2 linked regions of the Aromatoleum petrolei genome follow. The protein of the gene in region 1 interacts with the protein of each later gene in a pairwise test. Links are inferred from orthologs where the notes say so. Each region holds a gene or a part of one and is shown on either strand. Other genes may lie near its edges.

Region 1 (10,164 bases):
GGGCGGGCACGAGATAGGCAAATGTCTTCCCGGTACCGGTGCCGGCTTCCGCCACCAGGACGCGATTCTCCCGCAACGCATCGGCAATCAGGCGGGCCATCTCGAGCTGCTGCGATCGCGGACGAAACGACGGAATCGCCTCGGCGAGCGGACCCTCGGGCGAAAAGGCTTTTTCAAGATCGATCATCGCGGACCCGAGGCTCCCAGGTTGGCCAATTTCGGGCTCAATCTACGCGGTGGCCCTGCGCGAGGTATTCCCGGCTGCGCATCTCGATCAGCCGGCTTACCGTGCGGACGAACTCATGCGCGTTATGCCCCTGCGTGTAGAGCTCGGCGGCGTCCACCTCGGCGCTGGCGATGAGTTTCACGCGGTGGTCGTACAAGACGTCGACAAGCCAGGTGAAGCGGCGCGCCTCGGAGGCGTTACCGGCGCTCATCCGCGGGATACCCGACAGGATCAGAGTATGGTGCTCCCGCGCGATCTCCAGGTAATCGTTCTGCGAGCGCGGCCCACCGCAAAGCGTCGCAAAGTCGAACCAGATCACGCCGGTCGCGTGCCCAAGCACCGCCAGTTTGCGTTCGAACAGGTCGATCTCTCCGGCAGCCGGTTCGCTTGCTGCCAGATGATAGAAGTCCTTGCGCATCTTGCGCTCCGCCGCGCCGTCTGCGGGAACGAGGTAGATCTCCATCTGCTCCAGGGTCCGCAGCCGGTAATCGGTGCCGTGGTCCACCTCGAAGACGTCGAAGCGCCGTTTGATCATCTCGATCGTCGGCAGGAAGTTGATGCGCTGCAGCCCGTTCGGATACAAGCCGTCGGGCGGGTAATTCGAGGTCATCACGAAGATGACGCCGCGTGCTAATAGCGCTTCGAGCAGGCGCCCCAGAATCATCGCATCGGCGATGTCGGACACGTGAAATTCATCGAAGCACAACAGCCGCGTTTCCTTGGCAACGCGGTCTGCCACCCGCTGCAGGGGATCCGGCTCTTTGTTGAATTCCCTCAGATCGTTCTGCACCTCCTGCATGAAAGCATGGAAATGCACCCGCCGCTTGCGTTGATACGGAACCGAGTCGTAGAAGCAATCCATCAGGAAGCTCTTGCCGCGTCCCACGCCTCCCCAGAAATACACGCTGCGGGGCATCTGCGGTCGGGTGAAGAGCTTGCGCAGGGTGCCGCGCCGCGCTGCCTTGAAACCCAGAAGATCGGAATAGAGTACCTGCAGGCGCTGCGCAGCAGCGCGCTGCTCCGGGTCCGATTTGTAACCACGAGCAGCGAGTTGGGCCTCGTAGGCCTCGAGCATCCCGTACTGCGGGACATTCAGGACGCGATGGGGCATGGAATCTGCCTGAAACCGTAATGCGAAAAAATGAGGGTGGTCCGGGATTATCCCGCACCACCCCGCGAGCGACCAGCCGAAAGGCCGATCAGAAGTGCAGCGGACGCTTATCCACTGCGAGGGCTGCTTCGTGCACAACTTCCGACAGGGTCGGGTGAGCGTGGCAGATGCGTGCCAGGTCTTCCGAGGCGCCGCCGAACTCCATCGCGACGACAGCTTCCGAGATCAGCTCGGATGCGTTGGCTCCGATGATGTGCACGCCGAGGATGCGGTCGGTCGTGGCGCAGGCCAGCATCTTGACGAAACCGGTTGGGTCGCCGGATCCGAGTGCGCGGCCGTTGGCCATGAACGGGATCTTGCCGGCCCGGTAGGCGACGCCTTCGGCCTTGAGCTGCTGTTCGGTCTTGCCGACCCAGGCGATCTCGGGCGACGTGTAGATCACGCCCGGAACCATGTCGAGGTTGCAGTGCCCGGCCTGCCCCGCGATGATTTCAGCGACCATGACAGCCTCTTCCATCGCCTTGTGTGCGAGCATGGGACCACGGACGACGTCGCCGACCGCGTAGACATTGGGCAGATTCGACTTGCAGTGCCCGTCGACGACGATCTGGCCGCGGTCATTCACGTTCAGACCGACTGCCGCAGCATTCAAACCGTCGGTATTCGGGACGCGGCCGACGGACACGATCAGGCGATCGCATTCCAGCTTGGCTTCCTTGCCGTCCTTGTCGGTGTAGGCGATGGAGACGCCCTTCTTCGACACCTTGGTGTCGCCGATCTTCACGCCGGTCTGGATCTTGAGTCCCTGCTTGGTGAAGACCTTGAGCGCTTCCTTGGCGACGTCGACATCGGCGAAGCCCATGAAATCAGGCAGCGCTTCCAGCACGGTCACTTCCGAGCCGAGACGACGCCATACCGAGCCCATTTCCAGGCCGATCACGCCGGCACCGATGACGCCGAGCTTCTTCGGCACCGAATCGAAATCCAGTGCGCCGACGTTGTCGCAGACAATCTTGTTATCGACCGGAATGCCCGGCAAGTGACGGGGCTTGGAACCGGTCGCAATGATGACGTGCTTGGCCTCCACCGTTTCATTGCCGACCTTGACCACATAACCGGCCGCACCCGCGCTCTCGAAGCTGCCATGGCCGGCCAGGAAGGTCACCTTGTTCTTCTTGAACAGGCCCTTGATCCCCTGCGTCAGCTGGTCGACGACCTTGTTCTTGCGACCGATCATCGTCGGCACCTCGATGCTCACGCCGCCGCTCACCTTGATGCCCTGGCCCTCGAACGAGTGCTCGGCCTCCTCGAAGAGGTGCGAGGTGTGCAGTAGCGCCTTCGACGGGATGCACCCGACGTTGAGGCAGGTGCCGCCAAGACGCGGCTCGCCCTTCGGATCGGCATACGGATTGGATTCCGCGCACGCCGTCTTGAAACCCAGTTGTGCGGCACGAATCGCCGCCACATACCCCCCAGGCCCGCCGCCGATGACGAGTACGTCGAATTGCTTGTCAGCCATCATTCACTCCCGAAAAAGGAAAAGCGTGGCGCTACGCCGGACGGCAAGGTCCGACGGAGCGCCACGCAGCATGTCGATTACACGTCGAGGATCAGGCGAGCCGGATCTTCCAGTGCTTCCTTCATCGTCACCAGGCCGAGGACGGCTTCACGGCCGTCGATGATGCGGTGATCGTACGACATCGCCAAGTAGTTGATCGGACGGATCACGATCTGGCCGTTCTCGACCACCGGGCGATCCTTGGTCGCGTGGATGCCGAGGATGGCCGACTGCGGCGGGTTGATGATCGGAGTTGACAGCATCGAGCCGAACACGCCGCCGTTGGAGATCGAGAACGTGCCGCCGGACAGTTCCTCGAGCGACAGCTTGCCGTCCTTTGCTTTCTGGCCGTACTCGGCGATCTTCTTCTCGATGTCGGCGATCGACATCTGGTCCGCATCACGCAGGATGGGCACCACGAGACCACGCGGCGAACCAACGGCGATGCCGATGTCGATGTAGCCGTGGTAGATGATGTCGGTACCGTCTACCGAGGCGTTCAGGATCGGGAATTTCTTCAGCGCGGCGACCGCGGCCTTGACGAAGAAGCCCATGAAGCCGAGACGGACGCCGTGCGCCTTTTCGAACTTGTCGCCGTACTGCTTGCGCAGCGCCATGACCGGGGCCATGTTCACTTCGTTGAACGTCGTCAGGATCGCGTTTTCGTTCTTCGACTGGATCAGGCGCTCGGCAATGCGGGCACGCAGGCGGGTCATCGGCACGCGCTCTTCCGGACGATCGCCGGTCAGGGTGAGCGAGGCCGGTGCAGCGGTGGGTGCTGCGGCCGGACGCGGCTGGGCAGCAACCGCATCTTCCTTGGTGACGCGTCCGCCGCGGCCGGAGCCGGCGACGTCGGCGGCAGCGATTCCCTTCTCTTCGAGAATCTTGCGTGCGGCCGGGCTGGCGGCGCCGGCGGCGGCCGACGGGGCTGCAGCAGCGGGAGCCGCCGCAGGGGCAGCGGCAGCCGCAGGCGCGGCGGCACCGGCGGAAGCCTTCGCCTCCGTATCGATCTGGGCGATCAGTTCGCCCGAAGTCACGTTGTCGCCGTTCGCCTTGATGATCTTGACCAGCACGCCATCGGCAGGAGCCGGCGTCTCGAGGACGACCTTGTCGGTTTCGATGTCGATCAGGTTCTCGTCACGCGACACCGCGTCGCCTTCCTTCTTGTGCCACGAAACGAGCGTGGCCTCCGACACCGATTCCGACAGTTGCGGAACTTTCACTTCAATCAGCATGTAATCTTCTCCCGAAGTTCGAGCTTTTGCTTATTAGTTGGGCGATTGTTGCGTCGTGTCCTGAATGGGACCGAATGCGTTTTCCAGAACAGCCTTCTGCTGCGCGTTGTGCTTGGCGTAGTAGCCGACGGCAGGGGAAGCAGATGCCGGGCGGCTGACGAGCAGCAACTTGCGCTTGGTGCCCAGCACGTTGATGAGATGCTGACGCGAAGCGAGCCAGTACCACGCGCCCTGGTTGCGGGGCTCTTCCTGGCACCACACCACTTCCTTTGCATTCGGGAACTGGTTGATGGCGGCGGCGAATGCGTCGGTCGGGAACGGGTAGATCTGCTCGATACGAACCAGTGCCGTGTCGGTGATCTTGTTCTCGCGACGATGGGCCTGCAGTTCGTAATAGATCTTGCCCTGGCACAGGACCACGCGCTTGACCTTCTTCGGATCCAGCTTCTCGACCTCGGGGATCACGGTCTGGAAGCTGCCGGTGGCCAGTTCGTCCATCGTCGAGATCGCTTCCTTGTGACGCAGCAGCGACTTCGGCGTGACGATGATGAGCGGCTTCCGGACCTTGCGCAGCATCTGGCGACGCAGCAGATGGAACACCTGGGCCGGCGTCGTCGGGACGCAGATCTGCCAGTTGTTCTCGGCCGCGAGGCTCATGAAGCGCTCGGGGCGGCACGACGAATGCTCGGGACCCTGCCCTTCGTAGCCGTGCGGCAGCATCATCACCAGGCCGCTCAGTCGGCCCCACTTCGCCTCACCGGAGCTGATGAACTGGTCAATGACGACCTGTGCGCCATTTACGAAGTCGCCGAACTGGGCTTCCCAGACCACCAGTTCGTTCGGTTCGGTCGTGGAGTAGCCGTATTCGAACGCCAGCACGGCCTCTTCGGAGAGCACGGAATCGTGGCACTGGAAGCCGGCCTGGCCGTCCTGGATGTGATCCAGCGGCTTGTAGATGCCTTCGTCCCAGCGCTCGCGCTTCTGGTCGTGCAGCACGGCATGGCGGTGGAAGAAGGTTCCGCGACCGACGTCTTCACCCGAAATTCGCACGCGGTAGCCCTGCGCGAGCAGGCTTGCGTAAGCGAGGTTTTCACCCATGCCCCAGTCGAGCGGCAGATCGCCCCGTGCCATCCCGGCTCGGTCATCGATGATCTTCTTCACGCGCGAGTGCAGCGCAAACGTCTCGGGAACGGTCGAAAGCCGTTCGCCCAGGCGCTTGATCTCGCTGACCGGAATCGCCGTGTCGCAGGCGTCGGTATACGGCTGCTTGAGGAACGGGGTCCAATCCACAGAGAACTGACGGTTGTGGCCCGGAAGAACGGGATTCGCCAACAGCTCGCCGCGATCGAGGTGCTCGCGATACTCGGCGATCATGCGGTCGGGCTCGTCAGCCTGGCACGTTCCTTCCGCGACGAGGCGGTCAGCGTAGAGCTTGCGCGTGCCCGGATGCTTCTGGATGGTGCGATACATCAACGGCTGCGTCACCATCGGCTCGTCCTGCTCGTTGTGGCCGAGCTTGCGGAAGCAGATGATGTCGAGCACCACGTCCTTCTGGAACTCCTGGCGGAATTCGACGGCGAGCTTGGTGGCAAACGCAACGGCTTCGGGATCGTCGCCATTCACGTGGAAGATCGGAGCTTCGACCATCTTGAAGATGTCCGTGCAATACAGCGAGCTGCGGTAGTCGCGCGGATCGGAGGTCGTGAAGCCAATCTGGTTGTTGATGACGATGTGAATCGTGCCGCCCGTGCCGTAACCGCGGGTCTGGGAGAAGTTCAGCATCTCCTGGTTCACGCCCTGCCCCGCCACCGCCGCATCACCGTGGATCAGGACGGGAATGACCTGCGCCTTGGCCTCGTCGCTGCGACGCACCTGACGGGCATACACCGAACCTTCAACCACCGGGTTGATGATTTCCAGATGCGACGGGTTGAACGCCAGAGTGAGGTGCATCGGCCCGCCCGACGTCATGACGTCGCTGGAGAAGCCCATGTGGTATTTCACGTCGCCCGCGGTGAGGTCTGCAGCAGCCTTGCCCTCGAATTCCGAGAACAGCATCGATGGCGACTTGCCCAACGTATTCACCAGCACGTTCAGGCGACCGCGGTGAGCCATGCCGATCACCACTTCCTGAGCGCCGAGCGAACCGGCAACGCTGATCAGTTCGTCCATCGCGACGATCGCCGACTCGCCGCCTTCAAGCGAGAAGCGCTTCTGGCCGACGTATCGCGTGTGCAGGTAGCGCTCGAGCGTCTCTGCAGCGGTGGTGCGCTCGAGGATGCGCTTTTTCTTCGCTGCATCGTAGCGCGGCGTTGCGCGCACGCTCTCCAGGCGCGCCTGGATCCAGCGCTTCTGTGAGATGTCGGAGATGTACATGTATTCGGAGCCGACCGAACCGCAGTAGGTCTGGCGCACTGCTTCGAGGATCTCGCGCAGCGTCGCGTGGTCGGTCGAGAAGCCGTGGAACGAACCGGTATTGAAGCTGTGCGACAGGTCCGCCTCGGTGAAACCGTAGTACGAAGGTTCGAGCTCTGCGATGTGCGGGCGCTCGGTGCGACGCAGCGGATCGAGATTTGCCCAGCGGTTGCCGAGGAAACGGTAGGCGTTGATGAGCTGCAGCGTGCTCACCTGCCGCTTGTCGTCACCTTCGGAGACGACGGTACGGACCGCGCCGCGCTTCGCCATCTCGGCAAAGGCCGCGATCACGGGCCCGTGTGCCACGTCGCGCAGCGCCGCACCGCTTTGCGACTGGAGGTTATCGAAATAGGCACGCCACGATTCCGGCACCGACGCCGGATCGGATAGGTAATTCTCGTAAAGCTCCTCGATGAACGGCGCATTGCTGCCGAACAAATGAGAAGTGGATCGTTGCTGAATGGTCATTTGTTATGCCACCTGTAGTCTTATTGCGTTGCTTGGGCTACTCGACGCTACATGCCCGGCATCTCCAACAAAAACGGGATGGCCGCGTCGAACGACCATCCCGCGGAGATCATCGCCGGGATTCTCTCCCGCCCTTGATCATCAGTTACGGACGCTGGGCCAGTTCCGGAACGTTGCGGCGCGCCGCACCGACATAGAGCTGGCGCGGGCGACCGATCTTGTACTCGGGATCGGTGATCATTTCTTCCCACTGGGTGATCCAGCCCACCGTACGAGCCAGCGCGAAGATGCACGTGAACATTGAAGTCGGGATGCCCAGTGCCTTCTGCACGATACCGGAGTAGAAGTCGACGTTCGGATACAGCTTCTTCTCGACGAAGTACTCGTCTTCCAGTGCGATCTTCTCGAGCTCCTTGGCCAGCTTGAACAGGCGGTCGTTCTCGAGGCCCAGTTCGCCCAGGACGTCGGCGCAGACCTTGCCCATGAGCTTCGCGCGCGGGTCGAAGTTCTTGTACACGCGATGGCCGAAGCCCATCAGCTTGAAGCTGTCGTTCTTGTCCTTTGCGCGCTTGATGTACTCCCCGACGCGCGACACGTCGCCGATCTCTTCCAGCATGTTCAGGCAAGCTTCGTTCGCGCCGCCGTGAGCCGGGCCCCACAGGCAGGCAATGCCCGCCGAAATGCATGCGAACGGGTTGGCACCCGACGAGCCTGCGAGGCGGACGGTCGAGGTCGAGGCGTTCTGCTCGTGGTCGGCGTGCAGCGTGAAGATGACGTCCAGTGCGCGCACCAGCACCGGGTTCGGCTCGTACTTCTCGCACGGCGTACCGAACATCATGTGCATGAAGTTCGCCGTGTAGTCGAGGTCGTTGCGCGGGTACATGAAGGGCTGGCCCATGTTGTACTTGTAGGCCATCGCAACGATCGTCGGCAGCTTGGCGATCAGACGGTTGATCGAGATGTTGCGGTGAGCAGCATCCGAGAAGTCCATTGCCTCGTGGTAGAACGCCGACAGGGCGCCGACCACACCGACCATGACCGCCATCGGGTGCGCGTCACGACGGAAGCCCGAATAGAACTTCGTCATCTGGTCGTGCAGCATCGTGTGGTTCTTGATCGTCGTCTCGAACTCACCCTTCTGCGCGGAGTTCGGCAGCTCGCCGTTCTTGAGCAGGTAGGCAACCTCCAGGAAGTTGCACTTCTCGGCCAGTTGCTCGATGGGATAGCCACGATACAGCAGCTCGCCCTTGTCACCGTCGATGAAGGTAATCGTGGACTTGCAGCTCGCGGTCGAAAGGAACCCAGAGTCATAGGTGAAGAGACCGGTCTTGGCGCCCAGGGTACGGATGTCGATGACATCGTTCCCGTGGGTACCGGTCATCACCGGGAATTCGACGGTCTTGCCATCGACGGTAAGCGTTGCGGTGCGTTCAGTGCTCATAGGTCATCCCTTATGCGTGCCCGTATTAACTACTAGCTCCCTGTGACGACCGTCCTGCCGAGTCAACGCTGACTCAGCAGTCCGATCATCTCCTTCCAGCGGTCGACCTCGCAGGGACTGCTCCCGTTGACCATGGCCCACAGCTCATGGTCCTCACAACGGAGCAAGTCGTCGAGGTCCGCCAACTGACCATCCGTAAGACGGTCGAAGTCCCTTTCCAGAAAGCGTGCGAAGACGAGGTCGAGCTCCAGGAGAGCCCTACGACATTGCCAGCGCACGCGTCCCCGGTTGATGCTCATACTGCCCGGCTGACCATCATGTCCTTGATCTTGCCGATAGCGCGCGTCGGATTCAGACTCTTCGGACACACGTCGACGCAGTTCATGATGCTGTGGCAGCGGAACAGGCGGTACGGATCCTCGAGGTTATCGAGGCGCTCGGACGTCGCCTCGTCGCGCGTGTCGGCGAGGAACCGGTACGCTGCGAGCAGGCCCGCCGGCCCGACGAATTTGTCCGGGTTCCACCAGAAGGACGGGCAGGACGTCGAGCAGCAGGCACACAGGATGCACTCGTACAGACCGTTGAGTTCCTCGCGGTCTTCCGGCGATTGCAGGCGCTCGCGCTCGGGTGCCGGCGTGTCATTGATCAGGTACGGCTTGATCGAGTGGTACTGCTTGAAGAACTGCGTCATGTCGACGATCAGGTCGCGGATCACGGGCAGCCCCGGCAGCGGACGCAGCACGATCGGCTGCGGCAGGCCCTCGATATCGGTAAGGCACGCAAGCCGGTTCTTGCCGTTGACGTTCATTGCGTCCGAACCGCAAACGCCTTCGCGGCAAGAGCGGCGGAACGACAGCGAATCGTCCTGCGACTTCAGTCGAACCAGCACGTCGAGCAGCTTCTTGTCCGACGGTTCCAGTTCAAGGGTGTAGTCCTGCATGTACGGCTTGTCGTCCTTGTCCGGATCGTAGCGGTACATCTTCAATTGAATGGTGCGCTTGCTCATTTCAGTAGTTCTCCCGCGCTCAGTAGGTGCGCTTCGCGAGCGCGATCGGCTCGACATCGTGTGACAACGGCTTCATCGTCACCGGCTTGTATTCGAGCCGGTTCGCTTCGCTGTACCACAGCGAGTGCTTGAGCCATTCATTGTCGTTACGGCCATTCGGGAATTCCGGCGTATCGGGTGCGTCATCGCGCACGTGCGCGCCGCGGGATTCCTTCCGGGCTTCGGCCGAAACCATCGTCGCCTTCGCGACCTCGATCAGGTTGTCGAGCTCGAGGGCTTCGGTGCGTGCCGTATTCCAGACCTTCGACTTGTCCTTGATCCCGGTGCGTTTGGCCCGTTCGGCCACCGCCAGGATCTGCGTGACGCCTTCCTTCAGCAGGTTGTCGAAACGGAACACGCCCGCGTGCTTTTGCATCGTGCGGCGCATCTCGAGGCCGACGTCGAACACGCTCTCGCCGTTCGTCTGACCTTCGAGGCGCGCGAGACGCGCGAGGGATATGTCTGCGGCATCGTCCGGCAGCGGTTTGAGGCTGAGGTTCCCGCTGCTCAAATCCTCCACGACCGACTCACCGGCCGACTTGCCGAACACCAGCAGATCGAGCAGCGAGTTCGTGCCGAGGCGGTTTGCGCCGTGCACTGATGCGCAGGCACATTCGCCCGCCGCATAGAAACCGGTGATCGGCGCGTTCGGATTGCCGCCCTTC
Region 2 (9,659 bases), 2.6 Mb from region 1 along the record:
GAGGCGGGACGCGGCTTCGCGGTCGTGGCCGACGAGGTGCGCAAGCTCGCCGAGCGTACCGGGCAGAGCACGGCCGAGATCGCCAACATCGTGCACCGGGTCGAAAGCCAGGCCGAGACGGCGGTCGCGGCGATGCGCGAGGTCGATGCGGATGTCGAGGCCGATGCGGCAACCGTCAAGCGTCTCGAGGGCGCCTTCGCGCAGATCCTCGACGCGGCGCGCGAGGTGTCGGCTCTGGCGGACGATATCGCGCATTCGACGCGCGAGCAGAAGCTCGTCGCCGAGCAGACCGCGGACGGCATGGAGACGATCTCGCAGGCCGTCGAGCACACGAGCGCTTCGATCGCGGTGATGGCCGGGGCCGCCGACGAATCGGCGCGCACCGCCGACGCACTGCGCGCGGTGGTGGGCCGCTTCCGCATGGCCTGATCGCGGCAGGCGGGGCCCCGCGCCCCGTGCCGCGGGCGCGTCAGCGGAAGACGATGGTCTTGTTGCCGTGCAGCAGCACGCGGCCCTCGAGGTGGTAGCGCAGGCCGCGCGCGAGCACGGTCTTTTCGATGTCCTTGCCGTAGCGCACCATGTCCTCGACCGAGTCCGAGTGATCGATGCGGATCACGTCCTGCTCGATGATCGGCCCCTGGTCGAGCTCCGGCGTGACGTAGTGGCAGGTCGCGCCGATCAGCTTCACACCCTTCGTCCACGCCTGATGATACGGCTTTGCGCCGACGAAGCTGGGCAGGAAGCTGTGGTGGATGTTGATGATGCGTCCCGGGTAGGCGGCGCACAGCTCGGGCGACAACACCTGCATGTAGCGCGCGAGCACGATCGTGTCGCCGCGCACCTCTTCGACGATGCGCCGTACTTCGGCGTAGGCCGAAACCTTGTTGTCCGGCGTGACCGGCACGTGATGGAAGGGGATGCCGTGCCATTCCACGAAGCCGCGAAAGGTGTCGTGGTTGGAGATCACGCACGGGATCTCGACGTCCAGCTCCTTCGACTGCCAGCGCGCGAGCAGATCGTAGAGACAGTGTTCCTGCTTCGACACCAGCACGACGACGCGCTTCTTCACCGCAGAATCGGTGATGCTCCAGTCCATTTCGAGCTCTTCAGCGATGGGGCGGAAGCGCTCGCGGAATTCGGCGAGGTGGAAGGGCAACGAGTCGGCCTTGATCTCGATGCGCATGAAGTAGCGGCCGACCGCCTCGCCCTCCTCCGGCGGCTCGGCGTGCAGCGAGGTCTCGAGGATCCAGCCGCGGTGCTCGGCGACGAAGCCCGACACGCGCGCGACGATGCCGACGCGGTCGGGGCAGGACGCCGACAGGGTGTAGAAGCGGTCGCGATGCATCGGATTACGCGACGCGCGCGAAGGCCTTGTCGATCTCGCGGCGCAACTCGGCGTAGCTGCGCGTGACGGGGAACTGCGGGAACTCGCGGATCACGTTCTCGGGCGGGTGGAACAGGATGCCGCCATGCGCCTCGCCCAGCATCGCCGTGTCGTTGTACGAATCGCCCGCGGCCACGACGGTGAGATTGAGCTCCTTGAAGCGCTTGACGGCCTCGCGCTTCTGGTCGGGCATGCGCAGGTGATAGTTCACCAGCACGCCGTTGTCGTCGGCCTCGAGGCGGTGGCACAACAGGGTCGGCCAGCCGAGCTGCTTCATCAGCGGCTTGGCGAATTCCTGGAAGGTGTCGGAGAGGATCACGACCTGGTAGCTCTCGCGCAGGTCGTCGAGAAAGTCGCGCGCACCGGCCATCGGACCCATGCTCGCGATCACGTCCTGGATGTCGGGCAGGCCCAGCCTGCGCTCGGCAAGAATGTTGAGCCGGTACTTCATCAGGGTGTCGTAGTTCGGCTCGTCGCGCGTCGTGCGGCGCAGCTCCGGGATGCCGGTACGCTCGGCGAATTCGATCCAGATTTCGGGGACCAGCACACCTTCGAGGTCGAGACAGACGATCTGCACGGCAAGCTTCCTGTTATCGGCGGATAAATGAACCCCGGATTCTAACAGTCGCCGGCCACCGTGCCGCCGCACCCGGAAGCGGCAAGGTTCAAAAAATTTAATCTCCCGGGAACCTATTAGAAGGCCAGCGGTCTGGGTGATATGGCCCTATAATGGCAGGGCTAAATGCGTAACCCTTGGCCCCGATGGAGGCCATTTGGCGGGACGGCTCCGGTCGTCCCGTTTTTCTTTTCCGCTCAGCCGCCCAACAGGTTGCGCACGTGCAGGCCCTGCTGCGCGAAATGCGCGCGCAGCTCGTCCTGATGCTCGAAGTCGCGCGTCTCCATCTGCAGGATCACCTCGGTCATGCCCACCGGCACGTGCAGTTCGCCGCGCCGGTGTTCGACGTGGCGCACGTTCATGCCGAGGTCGGCGACCGTCTTGAGCACCGCGAGCAGCTGGCCCGGCGCATCCGAGATCGTCACCGCGACGCACATCAGCCGCCCGCTCGACGCCAGGCCATAGTCGATGGAGCGCCCGACCAGCGTCATGTCCACGTTGCCGCCCGAGATCACCACCACCGCGCGGTCGTCCGGGCGCAGCGCGATCTTGCGCTGCATCAACGCGGCGAGCCCGACCACCCCCGCGCCCTCGCCTATCGTGCGCGTGCGTTCCAGCAGCGTGACGATAGCCTCGGCAATGGCGTTGTCGTCGACGGTCACGATCTCGTCGACGTAGCGCGCGATGACCTGGCGCGTGAGCATGCCGGGGCGCTTGACCTTGATGCCGTCGGCGATCGTGTGCGCGCCGGGCGGCACCTCTTCCAGCGCCCCGTCGCGCAGGTAGCTGCGCCAGGGGGCGACCGCCTCGGTCTGCACGCCGATCACGCGGATCGCGGGGTTTTGCAGCTTGAGCGCGAGCGCAATGCCGGAGATCAGCCCGCCGCCGCCCAACGGCACGATCGCGACCGTCATGTCCGGGGCGTCCTCCAGCATCTCCAGCCCGCAACTCGCCTGCCCGGCGATCACGTCCCAGTCGTCGTAGGGATGGAGGAAGGCGAGGCCTTCGTCCTTGGCGAGCTTCGTCGCCTCGTCGGTCGCGGCTTCCAGCGTCTCGCCGACCAGGCGCACGTCCGCGCCGAGCTTGCGGCAGGACTGGATCTTCGTCAGCGGCGCGTTCACCGGCATGAACACGACGGCGCGCAGCCCGCACTGGGCCGCGGCGCGCGCAACCCCCTGGGCGTGGTTGCCGGCGGAGGCGGCGACGACGCCGGTGGGCGGATTCGCGCACGCGAGCAAGCAGTCGATCTTGTGCGTGGCACCGCGCAGCTTGAACGAACCGGTGCGCTGCAGGTTTTCCAGCTTGAGACGCAGCGGCACGCCCAGCTCTTCGGACAGCGGTTCGTTCTGCCACTGCACGGTGCGCAGGATGGCGTCGCGGATGCGTTCGCGGGCGAGGTGCAGGGCCGGCAGATCGAGCGGCAGGGCAGCAGGCATGCGGAATCCTCGGAACAAGGGGTGTGTGGGGGCACGATGGGCTCCCATGCGTCACTTTAGCCGCAAAAAGCCCGCCTTCGGGAGCTGGCTGCGGACGAGGCGGCGCGCAGCCGCTGTCGCGCAGCGTCGCCCATATGCGGTATAAATCGGAGCATTTTCACAAACAAGGCTCAGCGCCGCATCGCACCTCGCCGATGATCAAACTTATACGCATCGACCAGCTTGCGCGGGGCATGTTCATCCACGACCTGAACTGCGACTGGATCGACCACGACTTCGTGCTCAGCCGCTTCCTCGTCAAGGACGCGGAGACGCTCGCGCGCGTGCGGGCGATCGGCGTGCGCGAGATCTACATCGACACGGCGCGCGGCGGTGACGTGCCGGATGCACCGAGCGCCGCCGAGGCGGCGCGCGAAGTCGACGCCACGCTCGACCGCATCGCGACGACGCGACCGAGCGAGGAGTTGGCGATCTCGCCCGAGGCCGAGCGCTACCGGGCACGACGGCTGCATGGCGAGGCACGCCGCATCGTGCGCAACATGATGGATGACATCCGCCTCGGCAAGCACATCGAACTCGAACAGATCGAACCGCTGGTCGAGAACATCGTCGCGTCGATCTTCCGCAAGTCCGACGCGCTGCTACCGCTGCTGCACCTGAAGGACCACGACGACTACACCTTCATGCATTCGGTGTCGGTGTGCGCACTGATGACGAGTTTCGCGCGCACGCTGGAACTGCCGCGCGAGGTGATCCGAGAGATCTCAATCGGGGCTTTGCTACACGACGTCGGCAAGGCCAGGGTGCCCGAACAGCTCCTCAACAAGCCGGGCAAGCTCACCGACGCCGAATTCGACGCGATGAAGTCCCATGTCGTGCAAAGCAAGCTCATCCTGCAGAACACGCCGGGCATCAGCGAGGTCGCGCTCGACGTTGCGGCGCAGCATCACGAGCGCTTCGACGGCACGGGCTACCCGAACCGCCTTGCGGGCGACGGCATCAGCCTGTACGGGCAGATGGCGGCGATCGTCGACGTGTATGACGCGATCACCTCGAACCGCGTCTACCATCAGGGCATGCCGCCGACGCTGGCGTTGAGGAAACTCCTCGAATGGAGCAAGTTCCACTTCGCGCCAAAACTGGTGCACGCCTTCATCCGCTCGATCGGCATCTATCCGACCGGCTCGCTCGTGAGCCTGGAGAGCAAGGCGCTCGCGGTGGTGCAGGAGCAGAACCCGAACAACCTGCTCAAGCCGCGGGTGCTGGTGATCTTCGACGTGAAGCAGCGCTGCTACACGACGCCGCGCAAGCTGGACCTCGCCGACTCGTGGGACACGATCGTCGAACACGAGGACTTCGCGCAGTGGAACATCGACCCGGCACGATGGCTGCCGGCGACGGCCTGAGCGCACCGCATCCGGCCGCGGCCCTCAGTCCGCCGGCATCGCCTCCAGCGCCTCGGAGATCTCCAGCCAGCGCAGCTCCGCCTCCTCGATCCAGCCGGAGAGCTCGGCCTGGCGCTTGAGGAGCGTCTGCAGCTGCGCGGAATCGCCACCCGTATATAGCGTCGGGTCGGCGAGGCGTGCGTCGAGCAGCTTCTTCTCGCCCTGCCAGCCGGCGAGCTTCTTCTCGATCTGGTCGATCTCCTTCACCAGCGGACGACGCGCCGCGAGCCGTGCCTGGCGCTCGGCGGCCGATTGCGCGCGGTCGGCCTTCCTTGCTGCCTTGTCCGCCTCGCGATCGGGGCATTTCGCGGCCTCGGCCGCCTGCGCGCGGCGCGTCGCGAGCCAGTCGCGGTAGTCGTCGAGGTCGCCGTCGAAGGGCTGGATGCGGCCGTCGTCGACGAGCAGGAAACGGTCGCAGGTCGCGCGCAAGAGCGCCCGGTCGTGCGACACCAGCACCATGCCGCCCTCGTAGTCCTGCAGCGCGAGTGTGAGCGCGTGGCGCATCTCAAGGTCGAGGTGGTTGGTCGGCTCGTCGAGCAACATCAGGTTGGGGCGCTGCCAGATCATCAGCGCGAGCGCGAGGCGCGACTTTTCGCCGCCGGAGAAGGAGCCGCAGGGCGTGGTGGCCGGGGTCGAAGTGCCGCCGACGCCGTCGCCGCGGAAGTCGAAGCCGCCGAGGTAGTCGCGCAGCTCCTGCTCGCGGGCGCGCGGATCGAGGCGGACCATGTGTTGCAGCGGGGATTCCTCGGGGCGCAGGGTTTCGAGCTGGTGCTGGGCGAAATAGCCGATCGCCAGACCCTTGCCTTCGCTGCGGCTGCCCGCGGCGAGTCGGAGTTCACCGGAGAGGAGTTTGATCAGCGTGGACTTGCCGGCGCCGTTGCGCCCGAGCAGGCCGACACGCTCACCGGGGCGCAGCGTGAGGCGGATGCGGTCGAGCACGGTGCGCTCGCCATAGGCCACGGCGCCATCCTCGATCTGCAGCAGCGGATCGGGCGCGGCCGGGCCTTCGCGGAAGCTGAAGGAGAACGGGGTGTCGATGTGCGCGGCGGCGATGCGCTCCATGCGCTCCAGCGCCTTGATGCGGCTCTGCGCCTGGCGGGCCTTGGTCGCCTGGGCGCGGAAGCGGCGGATGTAGTTCTCGATGTGCGCGACCTCGCGCTGCTGCTTCTCGAACAGCGCCTGCTGCTGTGCGAGGCGCTCGGCGCGCTGACGCTCGAAGTCCGAGTAGCCGCCGCTGTAGAGCGTGAGGCGCTGCTGCTCGATGTGGGCGATGTGGGTGACGCAGGCGTCGAGGAATTCGCGGTCGTGCGAGATCAGCAGCAGCGTGCCGCGGTAGTCGCGCAGCCACTGCTCGAGCCAGATCACGGCATCGAGGTCGAGGTGGTTCGTCGGTTCGTCGAGCAGCAGCAGGTCGGAGCGGCACATCAGTGCCTGCGCGAGGTTCAGGCGCATGCGCCAGCCGCCGGAGAAATCCGACACGGGTCGCTCGGGATCGTCGCCAACGAAACCCAGGCCGTCGAGCAGCGCCGCCGCGCGGGCGCGCGATGCGTAGCCGCCGATCTCGTGCAGGCGCGCGTGCAGCTCACCGATGTGCGCACCGTCATGCGCTGCTTCGGCCGCAGCGAGCTTCGCCTCCACTTCGCGCAGTTCGGTGTCGCCGTCGAGCACGTATTCGATCGCGGGTTTCGCGAGCGCGGGCGTTTCCTGCGCGACGTGGGCGATCTGCCAGCCGGCGGGGATCTCCAGGTCGCCCTGGTCCTGGTGCAGCAGGCCGCGCAGCAGCGCGAAGAGGCTGGACTTGCCGGTGCCGTTGGCGCCGGTGAGGCCGACGCGCCAGCCGGGGTGGATCTGCAGGGAAGCGGAATCGACGAGGATTTTGGCGCCCCGGGCGAGGCGGAGGTTGCGAAACTGGATCACGTCAGCGCATCTTCGAGCAAAGGCGTTATTCTACGCATCCCCGAACCCGACCGCCGCCGGACATCGTGCCTCCTCGCCTGACACCCCACCTGCCCCATCGCCTGACTGCGCTCCTGCCCCTGCTGCTCGCCCTCGCCAGCGGCGGCGCCCTTGCCGCCGACGCCGCGCCGGAGCCCAATCCCGAGCTGGAACGCGCCGCAAAGCTGCGCGACGAGGCCAAGGCGTTGCGCCAGCAGGCCGACGACGCACTCGCCGCGGAACTGCCGAAGTGCTACGAGCGCTTCCTTGTGAATCGCTGCATCGCCAACGCAAAGGACGCACATCTGGAGGCCGTCGGCAAGGCGCGCACGCTGGAAGCCGAGGCAAGCCGCACCGAGCTCGCGCAAAAGCGGCGCGCGGCCGCGGAAAGCGGGCGCACACGCACCGATGCGCCGACCGAGCCGGCGGAACCCGCGCCGGAGGGAGCCTTTGCAATCCAGCCGGACCCGATGGCGGAGAGCACGCGCCGCCAGCGCGAGGCCGATGCGGTGCGCGCGAAGGAAGCGCAGCAGGCCGAACGCAAGCAGAAGGACGCAGAGAAGGCCAAGGCGCGCACGCAGGCCGAGGCCGAAGCGGCTGGGCGCGCCGAAGCGGCGGCACGCGACCGCGCGCGCTACGAGGAGCGCATCCGACAGCGCGAAGCCGAAAAGGCGCAGGACGCCGCGAAAGATATGGTCAAGCCGGCGAACTAGGGCGCCAGCCGATACCGCTTCGCCCTGACCCGCCGAAGGGGGCAGCAGGGCAAAAAGGGGCGTAGCGACTTACGGCTCGCTTCCCGGTCAGGATGCTGCACGCCGCGCCCACGCGAGCGCGTCTTCCAGCCTGTCGTTGCCCCAAAAGAGTTCCTCGCCGACGCGGAAGCTCGGCGCACCGAACATTCCCAGCGCAGCCGCGCGCTCGGTCTGGCTTCGCAATGCGCGCTTGTTGTCCTCCGTGACCGCGGCGGCCAACAGCGCGTCGACCGGCAGGCCGAGCTCCGCCAGGATCGCCCCGACCACCTCGGGCTCGCCGATCTCGCGGTCTTCGGCGAAGTTGGCGAGCATCACCCTGCGCGAGAACTCCGCGACCCAGCCCTGCTCCACGCCCAGCAGCGCGACCCGCGCCGCGAGCAGGCCGCTGCGCGGGAAGCGGCTGGGCATGCGGAACGGCAGCCCGTACTTGTCGGCAAGCCGCGCGAGGTCACGCCACATGTAGCGCCCCTTGGGCGGATAGATGTTGAACGGCGAATCGTTCCAGCCCATCGCGAGGAACACCGGGCCGAGCAGGAAGGGCTTCCACTCCACCGCCACACCGGCGTCGCGCGCCAGCGCCTCGATGCGCATCACCGACAGATAGGAGTACGAGCTCGCAAACTCGTACCAGAACTCGATCCTCGGCTCCGACATGGTGCTGCCCCCCCTGGCAAGGCGGATGAACGATCACTGTAGCCGATCCGGCGCTCCGATGCGCGCGCCCGTGTCAGCGGCGCCGGCGTCAGGCCGCCGGGGCGGGCCGGTTGGCGATCCAGATGCCGGCACCGACCAGCGCCAATGCCAGCCAGATCGCAGGCGTCATCGGCTCGCCGAGCACGAACACGCCCGCCAGCACGCCCATCACCGGGGTAAGGAAGGAGAACGAGGACAGGCGCGTCGCCGGGTACTGCGAGATCAGCCAGAACCACGCGAGGTAACTCGCCGCGGCGACGATCACGGTCTGGAAGGCGAAGGCCGACCACACGCGCGCATCGGCGGCGAACACCCCGGGTTCGCCGAAGGAGAGCGAAAGCGGCGTCAGCGAGAGGGCCGACACCCCGAGCTGGTACAGCAGCGTCTTTTCTGCCGAGGCGCGCGCGAGCGGGCTCACCTTGATCGTGAGTGTCGTGGCCGCCCAGGCCACGGCCGCACCGATCATCATCAGGTCGCCGATCCACGCCTTCCCGGACGGCTCCAGCAGGCCCTCGCCGAAAAGCACCAGCACACCGGAAAAGGCCAGGCTCATGCCGCTCCATTGCGCGCGGCGCATGTGCTCGTGCGGCAGCAGCCACACCGCCCCGAGGGCGACCATGAAGGGCGCGGTGTAGAGGAAGATCACGCCGCGCGAGGCGGTGGTGTACTGCAACGCAGCGAAGATCAGCGCGAACTCGGCGGCAAACAACAGGCCCGCGATCACGCCGGGTGCCAGCGTACCATCCGCTTCGGCAAGTTTCACCCCGCGCAGGCGCGCCCACAACAGGATCAGCAGCGTCGCGCCAGCCGAGCGCCAGCCGGCCTGCCACAGCGGCGAGATACCCACGTTGGTGATCTTGATCGCCGCCTGTTGCAGCCCCCAGATGGTGCACAACACCACCATCATCGAGATCGCCAGGCGATCGAGGTGCGCACGCAGCGGCGGCATCAGTCGACCACAGTGACGGGCGCCGTTCCGGACGGGAACTGCAGACGGGCGCGCAGTTCGCGCGTGACCTCGATGTGCCCGTCGGCGGCGACCCGCAGCGCATGGTCGATGCCATAGCGGCGCGTGTACGGGCGCCAGTTGTCGCCGGCGATGAAGGGCGGCTTGCTCGCGGCATCGGAGAGCGTGCCGGCGCCTTCGCGCGGAGTCACAAGCACGGTCATGGATTGCGTGGCGTCGGCAGGCCCGCCGCTGCGCGGGTCGAGCAGATGCGAGTAGCGCTTGCCGTCGAGCTCGAAGTAGCGCTGGTAGTCGCCCGAGGTACCGATCGCCTCGCCGTCGTAGAGCGGCAGCGTCGCCAGCGGCTGCGGTTCGCGCGGGTGCTGCAGGCCGATGCGCCACGGCTGGTCGCCCTTCTTGCCCAGCGCGAGGATGTTGCCGCCGATGTTGAT

Evidence for each region.
Region 2: the proteins of ToN1_RS23200 (region 1) and ToN1_RS11420 interact in binary tests that used the Escherichia coli proteins (3 or more experiments, as listed by UniProt). The link is inferred for Aromatoleum petrolei from one-to-one orthologs.

The regions. Positions count from the first base shown.
Region 1 is NZ_CP059560.1:5,060,091-5,070,254, reverse strand. Bases 3,964-7,357 are described here. They hold ToN1_RS23200 (2-oxoglutarate dehydrogenase E1 component), read right to left. Parts: upstream 7,014-7,357; coding sequence 4,164-7,013; downstream 3,964-4,163. Other genes in these bases: gltA (citrate synthase), read right to left, coding at 7,159-7,357; odhB (2-oxoglutarate dehydrogenase complex dihydrolipoyllysine-residue succinyltransferase), read right to left, coding at 3,964-4,130. In the rest of the region: DNA repair helicase YoaA, read right to left, coding at 1-187; cell division protein ZapE, read right to left, coding at 225-1,337; lpdA (dihydrolipoyl dehydrogenase), read right to left, coding at 1,426-2,856; more of odhB, read right to left, coding at 2,934-3,963; more of gltA, read right to left, coding at 7,358-8,454; ToN1_RS23190 (FAD assembly factor SdhE), read right to left, coding at 8,517-8,753; ToN1_RS23185 (succinate dehydrogenase iron-sulfur subunit), read right to left, coding at 8,750-9,460; sdhA (succinate dehydrogenase flavoprotein subunit), read right to left, coding at 9,480-10,164. UniProt on the Escherichia coli protein: E1 component of the 2-oxoglutarate dehydrogenase (OGDH) complex which catalyzes the decarboxylation of 2-oxoglutarate, the first step in the conversion of 2-oxoglutarate to succinyl-CoA and CO(2).
Region 2 is NZ_CP059560.1:2,492,997-2,502,655, forward strand. Bases 4,333-7,221 are described here. They hold ToN1_RS11420 (ATP-binding cassette domain-containing protein), read right to left. Parts: upstream 6,799-7,221; coding sequence 4,867-6,798; downstream 4,333-4,866. Other genes in these bases: ToN1_RS11415 (HD-GYP domain-containing protein), read left to right, coding at 4,333-4,842; ToN1_RS11425 (hypothetical protein), read left to right, coding at 6,864-7,221. In the rest of the region: ToN1_RS11395 (methyl-accepting chemotaxis protein), read left to right, coding at 1-429; purU (formyltetrahydrofolate deformylase), read right to left, coding at 470-1,345; bifunctional phosphoserine phosphatase/homoserine phosphotransferase ThrH, read right to left, coding at 1,350-1,961; ilvA (threonine ammonia-lyase), read right to left, coding at 2,198-3,436; more of ToN1_RS11415, read left to right, coding at 3,631-4,332; more of ToN1_RS11425, read left to right, coding at 7,222-7,529; ToN1_RS11430 (2-hydroxychromene-2-carboxylate isomerase), read right to left, coding at 7,617-8,222; ToN1_RS11435 (DMT family transporter), read right to left, coding at 8,311-9,210; ToN1_RS11440 (FAD:protein FMN transferase), read right to left, coding at 9,210-9,659. UniProt on the Escherichia coli protein: Genetic data indicate it may be involved in ribosome assembly or function.